Luteolibacter yonseiensis: one gene and its partner. The protein of the gene in region 1 interacts with the protein of each later gene in a pairwise test. Links are inferred from orthologs where the notes say so. Each region holds a gene or a part of one and is shown in the gene's direction. Other genes may lie near its edges. The genes, in order: JIN84_RS11010 and priA.

Region 1 (3,075 bases):
GCTTCAAGCTTCTTAAATCAAAGCGCCCGGCCCGCTCACGCGGTCCGGGCGTTTTTGTACTCACCAGTCCGGCGTCCCCGTCGTCCCCGGATGGAATTTGCAGAGATCGGGGATTGTAGACCACGGCTCCGGAAGCGAAGCTTCCAATCTCTTAACTCCGATCCACCATCCCCTATCCTTTCCCATGTCCTTCACCCTCATCGTCGGCCTCGGCAATCCCGGGCGTCAATATGAAGAAACCCGCCACAACGTCGGCTTCATGGTGCTGGACCGCCTCGCCGCGGCCTCCGGAGCAGCTTTCCAGTCCGTGCCGAAATGGCAGAGCCACATGGCCAAGCTCCCCGGTTCGGGCACCATCCTGTTGAAACCCCAGACCTTCATGAACCTGAGCGGTCGCGCCATCCAGCAGGTCCTCTCGTTTCACAAATGGCCCCCCGCACAGATGCTCGTCATTTACGACGATGTCGCCCTGCCCCTTGGCTCGCTGCGCTTCCGCGAAAAGGGCAGCGCCGGAGGGCATAACGGCATCAAGTCCATCCTCCAGCACCTCGGGAATGACGAATTCCCCCGCCTCAAACTCGGCATCGGCGGCAGCCAGCCCGGCGAAATGGTCGGCCATGTGCTGGGGAAATTCGCCCCGGACGAACGCCCGGTGCTGGAAAACATGCTTGCCACCGCGCTGGAAGCCGTGCAGCTTTCGCGCTCCCAAGGCATCGCCGCCGCGGCGAACCGCTATCACACCCGCAACAATCCACCTCCATCACCATCCGATGAGCCGCAAATACCAAGGACTGATCGTTCTTAACACCAAGTCCCTCGAAGGCACCGTTGACGAACTCGTCAGCTCCGTTTCCAAAGAACTCCAAGCCGAAGGCGCCAAGATCGAGAAGGTCGCCCAGCTCGGCCGTCGTGAATTCGCCTACGAGTCCCGCCACCTTGCCTCCGGCCACTACGTGAACTACACCTTCGGTGGCGAGCCCGACACCATCAAGAAGATCCAGAGCCGCCTGAAACTCAACGATCACGTGCACCTCCAGCACTACTCCCGCCTCGCGTAAGCCGCGCGGGCATTCCCGCCCGTCCTAGAAACTCAGAGCACTCCAACCCGTTATGGCAAATCTCAACAAAGTCATGCTCATCGGAAATCTCACCCGGGATCCCGAGCTGCGTCACACACCGAAAGGCACCGCCGTCGCGGAACTGGGCCTCGCCATCAACCGCGTCTGGAACAACGACCAAGGCCAGAAGCAGGAAGAGACCACCTTCGTCGATGTCACCCTCTGGGGACGCCAGGCCGAGCTCGCCCAGCAATATCTCGGCAAAGGCCGCTCCGTTTATATCGAAGGCCGTCTCCAGCTCGATACCTGGGACGACAAGGAGACCGGCAAGAAACGCAGCAAGCTCCGCATCGTCGGAGAAGTGATGCAGTTCCTCGGCAGCAACACTCCCGGCGGAAACAACTCCGGCGGTGGTGGCGGCTATTCCGACCGTCCGCAATCCTCCGCCCCCCAGCAACAGTCCTCCGGACCACGGCAAGGTGCCACCGCAGCCCCTGCGGACGAGTATCAGGAAGACGACGACATCCCGTTCTGACTTCTTCAGGAAAATCCAGTTTCCCACAAAACGGAGCCGTTCGCACGGCTCCGTTTTTTTTGCGCTGGTGAATGTGCCATCCCGCTCATGAAAAGGAAACCACTGCTCGCGGCATGCTCCGTGGGATTCTTCTCGACGCCCGGCACCCCAACGGAGTTTCCTCTTCCAGCAACATGAGTGACGAAAAAGAACCTCTAACAGAGAATGATTCCGCACCTGCCGCACAGGCAGCCCCGCGTGCGAAAAAAGCTTCCACCCCACGCCCTAAAAAAACCGCGAAGAAAGCCGCCGCACCTGCGGCCGCCGAGGTCGCCGCTCCGGTGGAGACACCCGCTCCCGCAGAGGCCGCCACCCCGGCACCCGCACCTGAGGCGCCAGCCGCTCCTGCCGCCGAAATCGCCAGCATTCCATTCCCCAAGACTCCCGCACGCGCACCCGAGGAAGATGCCGAGCCATCCCCAACCCAGGAGGGTGGCGAGTGGCCGGAACCTGAAGCCGCCTCATCGGGAGGAAGCAATTCGCAGTCCGAGTCCAGCAAGCGCAAGCGCCGCCGTCGTAAAAAGGGCAAGGGCCAGTCCGAAGGATCACAAAACGCTCCAACCTCGTCCCAGTCCGAGGAGATCCATGCCCAGGTCGTGGCGCAGGAACAGAAACCTGCCGAGTCCACCGCTTCATTCCAGCAACAGCAGCAACAACCCCGCCCCAATCCGCAGCCACAGCAGCAACAGGCTCCCCGTCCGAAGATCGATCCTGACCTCCTGACAAAGATGGCGTGGAAAATCTACCTTGCCGAAGTGAGCGAGGAAGGTGTGGCGCTCATCGGTGACAACGACGCCAAGGACCTCTCCCGCCGCTGCTTCCGCCTCGCCGAGATCTTCGTGGAAGAGCAGATGCGCCGCCGCTGAAGCACGCTGAAAAAAATCAAGGCCACCGTTTCCGAGATGGAAACCGGTGGCCTTTTGATTTTCCAAGAACCGCTCAGTAGACGTCGCGCAGGTAGCGCTTCTCCTTCTTCAGCTGGGAGATGAAAGCCGTGGCTTCTTCCGCGGTCAGGTTGCCATGTTCCTCGGCGACCTTGTGCAGCGCGGCATCCACATCCTTCGCCATGCGCGAGGCATCTCCACAGACATAGAAGGCCGCACCCTTGCTGAGCCAGGCCCAGAGTTCGGCACCGTTCCGCACCATGAGATGCTGGACGTAGAGCTTCTCCTTCTGGTCGCGCGACCATGCCGCGTCGAACTTCGTCAGCGTGCCGTCCGCAATGTAGCTTTCGATCTCGTCCTGATAGAGGTAGTCGGTCGCCTGGTGCGGATTGCCGAAGAACAGCCAGTTCCTCCCCGTCGCGGCGGTTGCCTTGCGATCCTCGAGAAACGCGCGGAACGGGGCGATGCCGGTGCCGGGGCCGCACATGATGACATCCGTGGCGGTATCCGCCGGCAGGCGGAAAGCATTGTTCCCATGGACATAAACCCGTGGTTTTTC
Region 2 (3,260 bases), on another replicon or contig:
ATTGTCCTGGCGGGTCAGTTCGAACGCGCTGTTGGCCCGCTCGGACTGGTGGAACAGCTTCGCCTGCGGCATGCGGCCTTGCAACACAGCGATGATGGTGCCGATGTCCGCCAGCCCCCATTTCATGGTGATCTTGTTTTCCCAGTCGAACTGCTTCTCGCCGGACTGGTTCGCCGCATCCACAAAAACCGACGCCTTGGCCACGTTCAACCCGAAGCGGACGACACCGCCCGTGCCACGGGAGTTTGGCTTGTAAATCGGATATTCCGTGGTGCGTTCGGCGACGGCGGACGAGTCGGAGGCTGGATCGGTCATGGGAGCACGGTCTGTTTGATACCTCATGTAAGAGAGATGATTTTACAAAATCCGCAAGCAAAAACTGTTCGCAAGAACATTTTCTAAAGAACAGTTGGAAGGGCATTTTTTCTGATCCATGAAATCAATCTTGGCCCGTCGCACGCGCCACTCCAAGTTCACCCCAGTGAACGCCCGTGTGCTGATAGACGGACCCTCGGAGCTCGTCTTCGACTACGCCATTCCGGCGGGTCTCGACGTGCGCCCGGGCTGCCGCGTCCGCATCCCGCTGCGGCGGAAGTCCGCGACCGGCACCGTGCTTTCCACCGTCGAACCCGAACAGGCGGATTTCGCCCTGCGGGAGCTGGAGTCGCTTATCGACCCCGAGCCGCTCATCACGCCCGTCCTGCTGCGGACCGCGGACTGGATCGCCCGTTATTACGGTTCCAGCATCGAGTCCGTCATCCGCTCGGTCCTGCCGGAGGGGGTCCGGTCCGAGGAAAATTCGGCGAAGACCCGTCGTGTCGCGGTGGTGGATGGAGCCGCTCCGCCCGAGGTGATGGCGAAGCTGGAAAAGCGTGCTCCGCGCCAGTTCGCCATCCTTTCGTTGCTGGCCCATGCGCCGGGTTTCCGGTTGGCCGTCGCCGATCTGGGGGATGGCAACGCGGCCGCGTTGAAAGCCATGGAGAAAGCGGGCCTGCTGCGGCTCGAAACAGAGGAAATCCGCCGCGATCCGGATGCCGACAATGTCGAGGAAATCCTGGAATCCAAACCGCTCTCCCTCAATGCCGGCCAGGCCGCCGCGCTGGATGTCGTCCTGTCAGCCGTCGCGGATCCGGAGAAGGCCCGGCCCATCCTCTTGTTAGGCGTCACGGGTTCGGGTAAAACCGAGGTTTACCTGCAGGCCGCGCGGCGTGCCCTCGACCTCGGAAAGACCGTGCTGGTGTTGGTCCCGGAAATCTCGCTGACCCCCCAGACCGTCCGCCGGTTCAAGTCCCGTTTCGCGGCCATGCAGGATCAGGTGGCGGTGCTGCATTCGAACCTTTCGCAAGGCGAGCGTTTCGACGAGTGGCACCGCATCCGCAAGGGGAGGGCGCGCATTGTCATCGGCGCCCGGTCCGCCGTGTTCGCGCCGCTGCCCGAACTCGGACTGATCCTGGTGGATGAGGAGCACGAAAACACCTACAAGCAGGAAAACGTGCCGCGTTATCATGGGCGCGATGTGGCGGTGCTGCGAGCGGCGTTCGAGCCATGCGCCATCGTATTGGGTTCCGCCACGCCGTCGTTGGAATCCTGGAACAACACACTCATTGGAAAATACGAATTGCTCAGGCTCGACCAGCGTGCCGACGGCCAATCCATGCCGCTCGTCCGGGTCGTGGACATGCGGCTGGAGCAGACCAAGCACAAGGGTGGTCCGGCCATCCTGTCGGACAAGCTCCGCACCGCTCTCGAGCAACGGTTGGAAAAAGGCGAGCAATCGATCCTTTTCCTCAACCGCCGCGGCTTCGCCAGATCGCTCCAGTGCACCGCCTGCGGCCATGTCTGCCAGTGTCCGCATTGTGCCGTCGCGCTCACCTACCACCGGACGGACGAGCGGCTCGTCTGTCATGTCTGCGGCTATCAATCCATCGTCCCGCGCAAATGCCCCGAGTGCCGGGACCCCGGGATCCTGCTTCAAGGCTACGGCACACAGAAGGTGGAGGAGGTCATGGCGAAGGTTTTTCCACAAGCGAAGTTCGCGCGCATCGATGCGGACGCGATGCGCCGGAAGAACGCCCTGCGTGATACCCTGGCGGCCTTCAAGGCCCACAAGATCGACATCCTGATCGGCACACAGATGATCGCCAAGGGACTGCATTTTCCGAATGTCACCCTCGTCGGCATATTGAATGCGGATCTCGGCCTGCATGTTCCGGATTTCCGTGCCGGTGAGCGCACCTTCCAGCTCATCACCCAGGTCGCGGGGCGGGCGGGGCGGGGGGATCTCGAGGGCGAGGTGATCGTGCAAACCTTCACCCCGCACTCCCCCTCCATCCAGTTCGCCCGCAAGCATGACTTCGATGGTTATTCCGAACAGGAAATGGAATTCCGCCGCCAGTTCTCCTTTCCGCCCTACGCCCACTGCGCGGTCCTTACCAGCCGCTCCACCCATGAGCGCCGGGCTGAGTTCACGCTCCAGACCCTGCATCTCCGCCTGGCGGAAGATCTGCCGCCCGGCATCACACTGGGGGAGGTCCTGCCCTCGCCCCTCATCCGCTCCCACGGGCAGTTCCGCTTCCAGATCACCCTGCGTTCCCACCGCGCCCGTCCGCTCACACGGCACGTCCAGCAGATCCTGGCAAAAACCACCCTGCCGGAGGATGTCACCGTCGTCTTCGACATGGATGCGCTGAATTTTTCCTGAAACTCCATGTTGGAAAGCATCCATATCCGTGGTTACCGGTCGCTCCGTGACTTCCGGCTGAGGTTCGGCGGTGTGACTGTCGTGACCGGGCAGAACGGCGTGGGAAAATCGAACCTCTATCGCGCCTTGGCCATGATCCAGCGCATGGCGGACGGGCGGTTTGCCGAAGCCATCGCGGATGAAGGGGGGATGCCCGGGATGCTGTGGGCGGGCAGGCGGCGCAAGGATGAGGCTCTCCGCATCCTGTGGAATCTCGCGGACACGGATTTCGAATATGAGATCGACTGCGGCCTGATTCCCACCACTCCGGGCGATCCAACCAGATTCCGGACCGATCCTGATGTGAAGTCCGAGACCCTGCGATTTTCCGCATCCAGGAGCCGTGTCATGGCACATCGGAAGGGGCCGGTCATCGAATTGCGGAATCCGGAGGGGAAGATGGAAACCTCGCCGCTACCGTTGTTTTTCCCCGAGTCCATGCTTTCCGAAGTGCGTGACGCGAACCGTTTCCCCGCGCTGGCGGCGGCCCGCGAAACTTTCCTCGCATGGCGGTTCTATC

Evidence for each region.
Region 2: the proteins of JIN84_RS11010 (region 1) and priA interact in binary tests that used the Escherichia coli proteins (3 or more experiments, as listed by UniProt). The link is inferred for Luteolibacter yonseiensis from one-to-one orthologs.

What each region holds. Positions count from the first base shown.
Region 1 is NZ_JAENIK010000011.1:310,513-313,587, reverse strand. The notes cover bases 95-2,851. They hold JIN84_RS11010 (single-stranded DNA-binding protein), read left to right. Parts: upstream 95-1,110; coding sequence 1,111-1,593; downstream 1,594-2,851. Other genes in these bases: JIN84_RS11000 (diflavin oxidoreductase), read right to left, coding at 2,572-2,851; JIN84_RS11005 (hypothetical protein), read left to right, coding at 1,767-2,498; rpsF (30S ribosomal protein S6), read left to right, coding at 771-1,058; pth (aminoacyl-tRNA hydrolase), read left to right, coding at 185-805. Also shown: more of JIN84_RS11000, read right to left, coding at 2,852-3,075. UniProt on the Escherichia coli protein: Plays an important role in DNA replication, recombination and repair. Binds to ssDNA and to an array of partner proteins to recruit them to their sites of action during DNA metabolism. Acts as a sliding platform that migrates on DNA via reptation.
Region 2 is NZ_JAENIK010000004.1:744,591-747,850, forward strand. The notes cover bases 126-3,067. They hold priA (replication restart helicase PriA), read left to right. Parts: upstream 126-433; coding sequence 434-2,701; downstream 2,702-3,067. Other genes in these bases: JIN84_RS04710 (hypothetical protein), read right to left, coding at 126-315; JIN84_RS04720 (AAA family ATPase), read left to right, coding at 2,708-3,067. Outside these bases: more of JIN84_RS04710, read right to left, coding at 1-125; more of JIN84_RS04720, read left to right, coding at 3,068-3,260.